2 linked regions of the Desulfitobacterium hafniense DCB-2 genome follow. The protein of the gene in region 2 interacts with the protein of the main gene of each other region in a pairwise test. Links are inferred from orthologs where the notes say so. Each region holds a gene or a part of one and is shown on either strand. Other genes may lie near its edges. The genes, in order: serC and selB.

Evidence for each region.
Region 1: the proteins of selB (region 2) and serC interact in binary tests that used the Escherichia coli proteins (3 or more experiments, as listed by UniProt). The link is inferred for Desulfitobacterium hafniense DCB-2 from one-to-one orthologs.

Annotation. Positions count from the first base shown.
Region 1 is NC_011830.1:4,871,870-4,877,852, reverse strand. Bases 916-3,746 are described here. They hold serC (3-phosphoserine/phosphohydroxythreonine transaminase), read left to right. Parts: upstream 916-1,702; coding sequence 1,703-2,791; downstream 2,792-3,746. Other genes in these bases: DHAF_RS22855 (phosphoglycerate dehydrogenase), read left to right, coding at 2,910-3,746; DHAF_RS22865 (HDIG domain-containing metalloprotein), read left to right, coding at 916-1,207. Also shown: homoserine O-acetyltransferase MetA, read left to right, coding at 1-570; more of DHAF_RS22865, read left to right, coding at 605-915; more of DHAF_RS22855, read left to right, coding at 3,747-4,073; DHAF_RS22850 (DUF1015 domain-containing protein), read left to right, coding at 4,169-5,404; DHAF_RS25945 (hypothetical protein), read left to right, coding at 5,955-5,983. UniProt on the Escherichia coli protein: Catalyzes the reversible conversion of 3-phosphohydroxypyruvate to phosphoserine and of 3-hydroxy-2-oxo-4-phosphonooxybutanoate to phosphohydroxythreonine. Is involved in both pyridoxine and serine biosynthesis.
Region 2 is NC_011830.1:4,512,487-4,518,579, forward strand. Bases 1,746-4,686 are described here. They hold selB (selenocysteine-specific translation elongation factor), read right to left. Parts: upstream 4,198-4,686; coding sequence 2,293-4,197; downstream 1,746-2,292. Other genes in these bases: DHAF_RS21295 (ABC transporter substrate-binding protein), read left to right, coding at 1,746-2,062; selA (L-seryl-tRNA(Sec) selenium transferase), read right to left, coding at 4,202-4,686. Also shown: DHAF_RS21285 (FecCD family ABC transporter permease), read left to right, coding at 1-94; DHAF_RS21290 (ABC transporter ATP-binding protein), read left to right, coding at 91-897; more of DHAF_RS21295, read left to right, coding at 881-1,745; more of selA, read right to left, coding at 4,687-5,632; DHAF_RS21310 (formate dehydrogenase accessory protein FdhE domain-containing protein), read right to left, coding at 5,884-6,093. UniProt on the Escherichia coli protein: Translation factor necessary for the incorporation of selenocysteine into proteins. It probably replaces EF-Tu for the insertion of selenocysteine directed by the UGA codon. SelB binds GTP and GDP.

The sequences.
Region 1 (5,983 bases), 360 kb from region 2 along the record:
GACTTTTGGCCGGAGCTGCAGAAGATTATGGACTGGAGTAAAGCCAATGTTTTTTCCACCCTGTTCATTTGCTGGGGAGCACAAGCCGGGCTTTATCACTTTTTTGGTGTTCCCAAATATCCCTTGCCGGCCAAAATGTTCGGCGTCTTCCCTCATACCTTAAACCGCAGAGATATCCGTTTGCTCAGAGGTTTTGATGATATCTTTTATGTTCCTCACTCCCGGCATACAGAAGTCAGAAAAGAAGATATCGTCAAGGTGCCGGAGCTGGAGATTCTTTCCGAATCTGAGGAGTCCGGAGTCTATCTCGTCGGGACCAAGGGTGGCCGGCAGATTTTTGTCACAGGTCATTCCGAATACGATCCCTACACCCTGAAAGCGGAATATGATCGGGATATATCCTACGAACTCCCCATCAACGTTCCGCAGAACTACTACCCTGGGGATGATCCCAGGCAGACGCCTGTCGTCAGGTGGAGAGGGCATTCTAATTTACTTTTTGCCAATTGGCTGAATTACTATGTCTATCAGGAAACTCCCTATAACCTTGAAGAACTGGGCAATAGATAAAATACAAATACCACCATAGAAAGAAGGATGTCGGATGCCGGATTATACACGGGATCGAGAGGCTGCTTGGCAGCTTCTCAATGAGTATGTAAAAAGTGAGACCTTACTGCGTCACTCCCTGACAGTGGAAGCGGTGATGCGCCATTTTGCTTCCCTTTATCAGGAAGACCCCGATCTTTGGGGGAATATCGGCTTATTGCATGATATTGATTTCGAGATGTACCCTGACCAACACTGCCGCAAAACCCGGGAGATCCTTACCCCCCAAGGATTGCCGGAAGAATTCATCCGGGCCATTGAAAGCCATGGCTACGGTCTGGTCCATGATGTGGAGCCCCGGGAGAACGTGGAAAAGGTCCTGTTTACCATTGACGAATTGACAGGTCTGGTCTCAGCCACGGCTTTGCTCCGTCCCAGCAAGAGCCTTCACGACCTGACCGCTAAATCTGTCAAAAAGAAATGGAAGCAAAAGAGCTTTGCGGAGAATGTCAACCGGGAAGTGATCGAAGCTGGAGCCAACCGCTTGGGCAAGGATCTGAACGAGATCATCGAAGAGACCATTAAAGGAATGCGCACCGTCGCCGTTGCCATCGGCTTGGAGGGCAATATCGAAGCAGGTGCCGAAGCGGGAAAATAATTATTTTGCTGATAACCCTTGACAAAAAGCTGTGTAATAGATTAGAATCATAACAACGTCAATCTATAATCCAACACGATGAAAGGACGTCCGGCGCCGAATATGTATAGAGAGCTGACGGTTGGTGCAAGTCAGTCATAGAAGCGAAGCGGATTCCATCCTGGAGTGGCCAATGATGAATTGTGACGGGTTCCGCCCGATATCGCGGACATAAGTTGGCCGATTACGGCAACATGGGTGGCAACGCGGGAATAACCTCTCGTCCCTGATTGGGATGAGAGGTTTTATTTATTTTCTGCGCGGCACTGCCCTAGTTCTCCTTAAGGATACTAAGGAGGATAGGGCAGGATTCACTGCCCATTAACCGTAAAGGCTGAAACTTGGGTGGCACCGCGGAATACCCGCCCCAATGACTGGGGTGGGTTTTGTCTATTCTGGACAAACCAATATCTGTAAACGTTCATAAAACATGATAAATAAGGAGGATATTTCAAGATGAAAAGAGTGTACAATTTTTCAGCAGGGCCGGCTGTATTGCCTGAGGAAGTCCTGAGAGAAGCCGCCGAGGAAATGCTGGATTACCAGGGAACAGGCATGTCCGTCATGGAAATGAGCCACCGCTCCAAGACCATTGAAGGCATGATGAACGAGGCTGCTCAGGACTTAAGAGACCTGCTGAAGGTTCCTGATAACTACAAGATCCTCTTCCTCCAGGGCGGGGCCTCCCAACAATTTGCCATGGTTCCCATGAACCTGATGAAGAACCGGGTAGCGGATCACCTGAACACCGGGCAATGGGCCAAGAAAGCTATTTCCGAAGGAAAACTCTACGGCAAAATCAATGTCGTCGCCTCATCAGAAGACCAGAACTACTCCTATATTCCGGATCTTAAGGATTTGAAATTCTCCGAGGAGGCAGACTATGTCTACATCTGCCACAATAATACCATCTTCGGCACCAAGTTTAATGAGCTTCCCGAGGTGGGAGATAAACCTTTAATCGCCGATATGTCTTCCGATTTCCTATCCGAACCCATCGATGTCAGCCAATACGGAATTATTTTTGCCGGAGCTCAGAAGAATGTAGGGCCCGCCGGGGTCGTGATTGTCATTATCCGGGAAGATTTGATTACAGAGGACGTTTTGCCGGGAACTCCCACTATGCTCAAGTATAAAGTCCATCTGGATAACAATTCCGCCTATAATACACCGCCGGTTTATGGAATATACATCTGTGGTAAAGTGTTCAAATGGCTCAAAAAGCTGGGCGGACTGGAAGCTATGCAAAAGATCAACGAGGAAAAAGCCGCCATCCTTTATGATTATCTGGACGCCAGTGCCATGTTTAAAGGAACCGTAGCGAAAAAAGACCGCTCCTTAATGAATGTTCCCTTTGTGACAGGCTCTGAAGAACTGGATGCCAAGTTCATCAAAGAAGCCAAGACCGCAGGCTTTGAGAACCTTAAAGGATACCGCACAGTAGGCGGGATGAGGGCCAGCATTTACAATGCCATGCCCATCCAGGGGGTCAAGGATTTAGTGGAATTCATGAGAAAGTTTGAAGCAGAGAACAAGAAAGGATAAGATGGCAATCCCTGCCGTTGCAGGAGCTGCATTCAATAGATAACAATAATACAGAGTAAAAGAAAAAACAGTAAAGAAAACTAAAACAGTAAAGAAAAATAAAGAGGAGTGTTTTACAATGTTCAAAATCAATTGCCTGAATAATATTTCCCAAGCGGGTTTAAAACTGTTCACCGATCGCTATGTTGACGTGGACCGCTATGAAGATGCCAACGGCGTTCTCGTCCGCAGTACCTCCATGCATGATCTGGAACTGCCCCCTAATATCGAAGCCATTGCCCGGGCCGGGGCCGGAGTCAATAACATCCCCCTTGATAAATGCGCGGAAAAAGGCATCGTTGTCTTCAACACCCCCGGCGCCAATGCCAACGGAGTGAAAGAAATGGTGATCGCCACCATGATTATGGCCGCCCGCAATCTGGTGGGTGGAGTGAATTGGGTGAACTCCTGCCAGACGGATCCTGAAGTAGCCAAACTGGTGGAAAAGAATAAAGCCAAGTTTGCCGGAACAGAGATCAAAGGCAAAAAATTGGGGGTCATCGGTTTAGGCGCTATCGGCATCTTAGTGGCCAATGCCGCCAACAAACTGGAAATGGATGTCTGCGGCTATGATCCTTATATTTCTGTGGAACACGCCTGGAAGCTTTCCAAATATATCAAACCCATTAAAAATACGGAAGAAATCTATCGGGAATGCGACTTTATTACCATCCATGTCCCCTTAACCGATTCCAACCGCGGCATGCTCAATAAACAAGCCTTTGAGCAAATGAAGGACGGCGTAATCATCCTGAATTTCTCCCGGGATACCCTGGTGGATGAAGAGGCCCTGATTGAAGCTCTGAAGACCGGAAAAGTCGCCAAATATGTGACAGACTTCCCCAATCCTAAGGTCTGCGGAGTGGAAGGAGTCATCGCCATTCCCCATCTGGGCGCCTCCACGGCGGAATCCGAAGAAAATTGCGCAGTCATGGCCGTAGAGCAAATCATGAACTACCTTGAGCATGGCAACATCAAGAATTCCGTGAATTTCCCCAATTGCGATATGGGAGTCTGCAACCAAGCCGGACGGATCGCCATCAATCATAAAAATATTCCCAATATGCTGGGCCAATTCACCTCCACCTTAGCCAAAGAAAACGTCAATATCTCTGACCTGATGAACAAAAGCAAAGGCTCCTATGCCTACACCCTCATCGACATCGAAACCCCCGCCGCCCCGGAGATGATCACCAAACTCAAAGAAATCGACGGCGTCCTGAAAGTCCGTGTCATCAAATAGCAGTGAATCAAGGGGACAGGTCCCATTATTCACCTGCACCCCAATGAATCAAGGTACCTGTCCCCTTGATTCATCCATGAAAAGGAGGGAATGTTTTGGCAAGGATTAGACCCTTTCAAGCCATAAGACCCAGGGAAGATGTTGCGGGCAAAGTTGCCGCCCTCCCTTATGATGTTTACAACCGGGAAGAAGCTCTTGAAGAAATCAAAAAGGAACCCCACTCTTTTTTAAAGGTGGATCGTCCGGAGACCCATTTTCCGGAGGATTTCGATCCTTACCATCCTCAGGTCTATGCCAAAGCTGCAGAGGTTCTGCAGGGGATGATTCAAGAAGGGATCTTCATCCGGGAGGCCAAACCCTGCTATTATATTTATGAGCTTACCATGCAGGGAAGAGCCCAAACCGGTTTGGTAGGCTGTGCCGCCATTGACGATTATCTCCAGGATGTGATTAAAAAACACGAATTGACCAGAGAAGATAAAGAGCTGGACCGCATCAATCATGTGGATGTCTGCAGTGCCCAGACAGGCCCCATCTTCTTAGCTTACCGTGCCCAGGCCGGTATCCATGAAGTGATCGAGAGAGTCAAACAGAATACCCCTCTCTATGACTTTGTCGCGGCTGACGGAGTGCGGCATGCAGTCTGGGTGATTGCAGAGGAGCAGGATATAGAGAAGATTGCCGCAGGGTTTGCGGAAATCCAAAGCATCTATATCGCCGATGGCCACCATCGCACCGCCTCCGCCGTTAAAGTAGGGCTGAAACGAAGGGCGGAGAATCCCCATTATACAGGCCAGGAAGAGTTTAACTTCTTCCTCTCCGTGCTCTTTCCTCACGATCAGCTGATGATTCTGGACTATAACCGGGTGGTCAAAGATCTGAATGGCTTAAGTAAGGCGGAGTTCCTGGCAGAGGTTGAAAAATCCTTTGCACTGGAGGAAATAGGGAATACTCCCTATCGGCCTGAGGAGAAAGCCACCTTTGGTATGGTGTTGGAAGGAACCTGGTATAAGCTGAAAGCCCGGGAGGAGATCCGCTCAACGGACCCTGTGGAGGGGCTGGATGTGTCCTTGCTCCAGAATCACCTCTTAACCCCCATTCTGCAGATTAAGGATATCCGCACGGATAAACGCATTGACTTTGTAGGCGGAATCCGGGGCTTGCAGGAACTGGAAAGAAGAACCGGCAGTGATATGAAATGCGGCTTCTCCCTATATCCCACCTCCATACAAGAGCTTTTTGCCGTATCCGATGCCGGGCGGCTGATGCCCCCCAAATCCACATGGTTTGAACCCAAGCTGCGCAGCGGCTTATTTATCCACGAATTGTAAAGTAAAAGAAAGCAAGAAAAAAGGGGTGCAGTGCACCCCTTCTTGCATTTCTTCTCAAACAAGCTATAATTATTAATAGGTGGAAATTAAAAAGTCGCCGTGACCTGAAAGTGTTGGCCCACTTCCAGGCACGAGCAGGTGGCACATCACCTACACGTAACAGTCCAGCTGTCCACGACGACAGTCTTATTATACAACGCTGCCCGTTTCCGCACAAGCAAGGGGCCTGTGCCGCGGGTGGAGCGGGTGTAATGGGATGCCGGCAGGGAGCAGACTGTGCGGCTTCACGCAGCAGAAGATTCAGCCTATTCCTGACCCAGGCAATGGAAAGGAATTGTTCGCATACCGGTTATGCGGACCGCTTTTCTGTTCACAGCCGGTTTTTCCGGTTGAGTGGGGTTGGGTATTTAGGATTCAGCAGATAACGAAGCATAGCGCATGTGTAGGGTGAAAAAAACCTCCCATGCGCTTTTTAATTTCCCCTATCAAAGCAGACGGCAGGACCGGGTCATGACCCGGAGCCTTGCCGCTGCTTGACATAGGGGGATAGATGAAAATGACGGATTATCGCAAGATGTA
Region 2 (6,093 bases):
GCTTACCACAGAGATTCCTCTGGGAATTCTTACTGCCTTAGTCGGAGCTCCCTTCTTTATCTATCTGATTACCCGAAGGGGGGAGACCTATTGAGTATCGAAGTATCCAACCTCAGCTTTGGCTATGATCAACGGCTTATTCTCAAGGATATTAGTTTCTCAGCAGAGGATTATGAGCTGTTATCGATTTTAGGCCCCAACGGAGTAGGGAAAAGCACTTTATTTCGTTGTATACTCGGTTTGCTTCATGGGTACAAGGGACGAATCTCTCTGAATAACCTGGATGTAAAACATATGGGGATCAAGGACATGGCCAGTTGTGTCGCTTATATCCCCCAGTCCCATTATCCCTCATTTAATTACAGCGTATTTGACATGGTGCTGATGGGGACCGCCATACAGGTATCCACTCTCTCCAAACCGGGCCATAAGCAGCTTCGCCTTGCTGAAGCAGCTATGGAAAGGCTGGGAATCACCCATCTTAAAAACAGAGGCTATACTCAGATCAGCGGCGGAGAGAGGCAGCTCGTACTCATCGCCCGGGCCTTGGTTCAGGAAGCTAAAATACTTATTCTTGACGAACCTACCGCCAACTTGGATTTTGGCAATCAGATCCGGGTTCAAAACCAGATCAAAGCTCTGGCCAAGGACGGATACACGGTTGTTCAATCCACTCACAACCCCGATCAGACCTTTCTCTTTTCCGATAAAGTCTTGGCGATGAAGGATGGCAAAGTTCTCGCTTATGGACAGCCTCATCAGATCTATTCGGAAAACCTGATTAAAACCCTTTACGGAGTGGATGTTGAGATTCAAAGTCTCTATAAGGATCAGGTAAGAGTCTGCGTTCCCAAGAGCATTCTTAAAGCGGATTCTCTCCGTGAAAGCTGCTCTTAACTATCTTAAAAAACTATATTATAAAGAAAAAGGAGGCATTATTCACATTATGAGGAAAAAACTTATCTCCATGCTCCTAGCTGCTTCGCTCCTGGTAACCTTTACCACTGCCTGCAGTCCCAGCGCAGCCGCCCCCGGCGGCAAGGAATCCGCTCCGGAAACTTCCACTCAGGGAGATCCCGGCCAGGACAAATTGGTCAACTTTACGGATTCAGCCGGACGCATTGTAGAAGTTCCCGCCAACATCACCCGGATTGCAGCCTCGGGCACCATGGCTCAAATCGTACTCTTTCCTTTAGCCGCCGATCAGTTTGTGGGCTTAGCCGGCAAATGGGACCCTTCTGCCCAGGAATATCTGGACCCGAAATATGCTAACCTTCCGGTACTGGGGCAGTTCTATGGCAAAGGCGACCTTAATCTGGAGGAAATCGCTAAAGCCGATCCTCAGATCATTATCGACATTGGTGACACCAAGCCCAGCATTGCTGAAGATATGGATGGCATTATGAATCAAGTGGGCATCCCCACAGTCCATATCGGAGCAACCACCGAGACGATGCCCGAAGCCTACCGGACTTTAGGCAAGCTGCTTAATAAAGAGGCAGAGGCTGAAGTCCTTGCCCAGTATTGTGAAGAAGTATTTAAGAAAACCGAAGATATTATGGCCAAGGTCGGCGAAGACGGCAAGGCTAATCTGCTTTATTGCCTTGGTGAAAACGGCCTGAATGTCCTGGCGAAAGGTTCTTACCACGCTGAAATTCTCGATCAGATCAGCAATAACGCAGCCGTTGTCAGTGATGTCTCCAGCAAAGGCAACGGCAACCCTGTGGATATGGAGCAAATCGTTTTATGGGATCCCGATGTGATTGTCTTTGCTCCGGATAGCATCTACAGCACTGTCTCCGGAGAAAAATCCTGGCAGGAAATAAAAGCCATCAAAAACGGCAAATATTATGAAGTTCCCCTGGGTCCCTATAACTGGATGGGCAACCCACCTTCAGTCAACCGCTATATTGGCATGATTTGGCTTACCCAGCTGCTCTATCCGGAGCAAGCTCAGTACGATCTCTATCAAGAGACAGCACGCTACTATAAGCTTTTCTATCATAGTGATCTGACCGAAGAGCAATACAAGGCTCTTGTCGCAAACTCCGTTTTTAAATAATCATCGCAGGTGAATCAAAGGGACAGGTCCCATTTTTCAAATTAATCGTCATATCATACATAGCAAACGTCGCAGGTGTAACAAAAGACGACTTCCACGGAAGCCGTCTTTTGTCATATCCCAGACTGCCTTAACCGCAGCAGCCCTTTTCCTTTATCAAAAATCCAAGAACTGCCATTTGTCATCTTGATCCATGGATTGAAAAACAGGACCTGTCCCCTTGATTCACCCTAGTAGTGGGCTCCCGGTATGCGAACGTCTTCTTTTCTTAGGGTGATTTTCAGTTTATCGAGGTATTCCAAATAAGCGACGACGGTCTTTCTGCCAATATTCAGGGCATCCCTGATTTCCGCCACGCTGATGGTTCCTTGGGCGTCCATTAACGAGCGGACGATTTGGCAGACTTTTTGTAAAGCTTCTTTATGGACGAGAATTCCCTGCCCCAGATCCACCAGGTTGCCTGATTTGAGCAGGAATTTCACTACTTCCTCAACGTCCCCTGTTTTCATAGCTGTATCTTTGGCGGCCTGCTGAATACTTCCTGTGTTGAGATCATAAGTTAAAAACACCTTTTCAATCAGGGCTGTTTCCTTGGCTGCCAGAATTCTGGCTAAGGCTTTACCGTCAGGTTCCGACAGGTAGTTTCCATCCGCAAGCAAACGCTGATTAGCAAGGAAATAATTCAGCAATGCTGCAAAATCTTTCGGCTCCATCCCGGAAAAAGCCCCGCTTTTCAGTTCTTCCTTATCCATCTGGTAGCGGTAGGGATATTTCTGATACATTTTCCGGAAGGCGGATTGTATTTTATTAAAATATTTTTCATATTGGTTGATGCTTAAGTATTTACGAGTTTCCTTCAAGATAATTAACTTTCCTGAAGCGACTTCCTTATCCAGGGTTTCCTGTAATTCAGCCCGCTCCGTATTCAAAGCCTGCCAAAGGTCACCCGAACTAAGGGGTTTTTCCGAGGAATTTAAGATTAAGGTGACTAGCTCTTCCCTGGTGCCATGCTCACCGATGCTCATAGCATTCATACTTTCCGGGGAAAACCGCTGTCTGTTTTTCGTGGTATGATACAAAACCCAGCCCCCGCCGATGGTCACAGCAGGGGAGTAGCTGCGGATAATAAATCGGTCTTTGCGCAGAATGACGATGGGTTCTTCAAAACGCAGCTGTGCGTGACCTTTCTCCCCCTCAGGGATCTCATCAGTACCCAGAAGCCTGACCCGGGCCAGAACCTCTTTCGTTCCGGTGTGCACATGTACTCTTTGATTGTGTACCAAATTCCCTTTCCCTTTGACGATATAAATCAGCACATCCGCAATCCGGATTGGAATCAGGGTTCCTTCACGAGCAATGGTGTCGCCCCGCTGGATTTCAGATTTTTCGATTCCGGTGAGATTCAAGGCGCACCGATCGCCGGCAGTCCCTTCGTCGACACTCATATTATGGACCTGAATTCCCTTGACCCGTGCATTAAGTCCGGAAGGATAGATGGCCAGGGTATCGCCTTTGTGAACCACTCCGCTGGTTATCGTGCCGGTGACTACCGTCCCATGCCCTGACATAGAAAAGACTCTGTCGATGGGCAGCCGGAATAATTCTTGACTTTCCTTGACTTGGACCTTTTGGGCAAGCTGATCCAAGGTTTCCCTCAGTTGGGGAATCCCTTCCCCGGTCACGGAAGATACATGGACAATGGGGCTCTCCGCCAAAGTTGTCCCTTGCAGTGCATTCCGGATATCTTCAATGATCATTTCCAGCCACTCGTCGTCCACAAGATCCGTTTTGGTCAGGGCGATGACACCGGTTGTAACATTGAGCAGGTTTAAAATATCCAGATGCTCTCTGGTTTGCGGCATAATACCTTCATCAGCGGCAATGACCAACATCACAAGATCGATACCGGTGACACCGGCCACCATAGTCTTCACGAATTTCTCATGTCCGGGCACATCAATGATGGATACAATCTGACCCGAGGGCAGAGTCAGGGAGGCAAAACCCAGTTCAATGGTCATCCCCCGCCGCTTCTCTTCCTCAAGGCGATCTGTATCAATACCGGTCAGTTTTCTCACTAAGGATGTTTTGCCGTGGTCAATATGCCCGGCGGTTCCTAAGACAATCTTTTTCATCAGTTCACCCCACGATGTTCTGCATGGTTTGCGTAATGAGGGGAAATTCCTTTTCCGACATAGTGCGGACATTCAGCAGGACTTTGTCTTTAACGATCCGGCAAATAATCGGGATGGGCTCTTGTCTGAGGAGCTCCTGGAGCCGGTTGGCCGATAAACCGTCGATCGTTAAGGATACAGCCTTGCCTTTTAACAGAACATCCGGCAAGGAGCCACCCCCTGCTTCATCATGAACATCCACGATTTCCACTTGACAGCGTTCACCCAAGGCGGCCTGGAGCTGCCGCTCCAGCTCCTCTGCCCGCAGCAGCAAGTCTGCCTCTTTTAAGGCCAGCATGTTTAAGGCGGGGATCTGGGCAAGGGCTTTTTCAGGATTCATATAGAGTTTCAAAACTGCAGTTAAAGCCGCAATAGAACTTTTATCGCAACGGACAATGCGGGCAAAAGAATTCTTTTTAATCTTGTCGATCAAAGCCTTTTTGCCGGCGATGACACCAATCTGTGGACCGCCCAGCAATTTATCCCCGCTAAAGGTGACAAGATCCGCACCGCCAGCGATAACTTCCTGTACAGTTGGTTCATGGGGCAGTCCGATTTTGCTCAGATCATAAAGGCAGCCGCTGCCCAAATCCTCCATCACCAGTACATTTTTTATTTTGCCCAGCTCCACTAAATCCTGAAGTGGCACTTCTTCTGTGAAGCCGGAGATTTTATAATTGCTGGTATGAACTTTCAACAACACGGCCGTATTTTCCGTAATGGCCTTGGCATAATCATCTGGTTTCGTTTTATTCGTTGTGCCGACTTCGATCATCGTGCAGCCACTGGAGGCGATAATATCCGGTATACGGAAGCTTCCGCCAATCTCCACCTGTTGCCCTCTGGAAATAATGACGTCTCTCTGCTTAGCTAAGGTATTAAGGCTTATAAACACTGCAGCAGCATTATTGTTTACCACCATGGCGCTTTCAGCACCGGTTAAACGGGTAATCAGAGGTTCGATATGGGTATGGCGGGAACCCCTGTTGCCGGTTTCCAGATCAAATTCAAGGTTGCTGTAACCTTCATTGACTTCTTGAATTAAGCCGATGGCCGAATCCGGCAGAGGGGCCCTGCCCAGATTCGTATGCAGGACAATTCCTGTGGCATTGATCAATTTTTTCAAGCAGGTACTATCCTGGGCGTCGAGCTTATCTTTGAGTTCCTGAACCAAATGCAAGGTGATCTCCTGGCGGGACAGGTGGGACATAGATGCCGCAAAGGACTTATCTCCAAGCAACTGTTTTCTGTAATCATCGATGACCTGGGTTATTGTTTCACCAAGCACAGCTTTGCCAATCCCCTCGGCCAAGGCCGCGACTTCAGCATGATCCAGGATTTCATTCATCGGAGCGATGGTTCTCAGCGCTTTTAATCGTTCTAAATCCTTCTCCAAAAACAGTGCCTCCTCATAGCAAAGGGACATGAATTGAGCAGAGAGCACACTGCATTGATCATGTCCGCAAATCACCACTATTACATTCTTTGGCGGGAATGTGTAGGAGTCGAACCTACCTCGGCCGGATCACCCACCCGACAACGGATTTGAAGTCCGCGGAACCCACCGGGATCCATCCATTCCCATAGTGTATTATATATCATACCTGGTATGCTTTTCAAATAGGCAACTCAATTTTTTAAAGTTCCCTAATTCCAACCATGTTGCCCGGCCAGCCATTTTTCGGCAGCATAGTTGAGAGGCATAGTCCGTATATCCTCCCAGACCAGATCGTCGACACTTAATTTTCTCAGATCCACCTGTTTGAAATAGGAGCCACAGTCAGAACAGACTGCTACTTCCAGCCCAGGATACTGTTCAGATTTAAGGTAGGTTTGTTTTTTGGCATCCATGCTGCC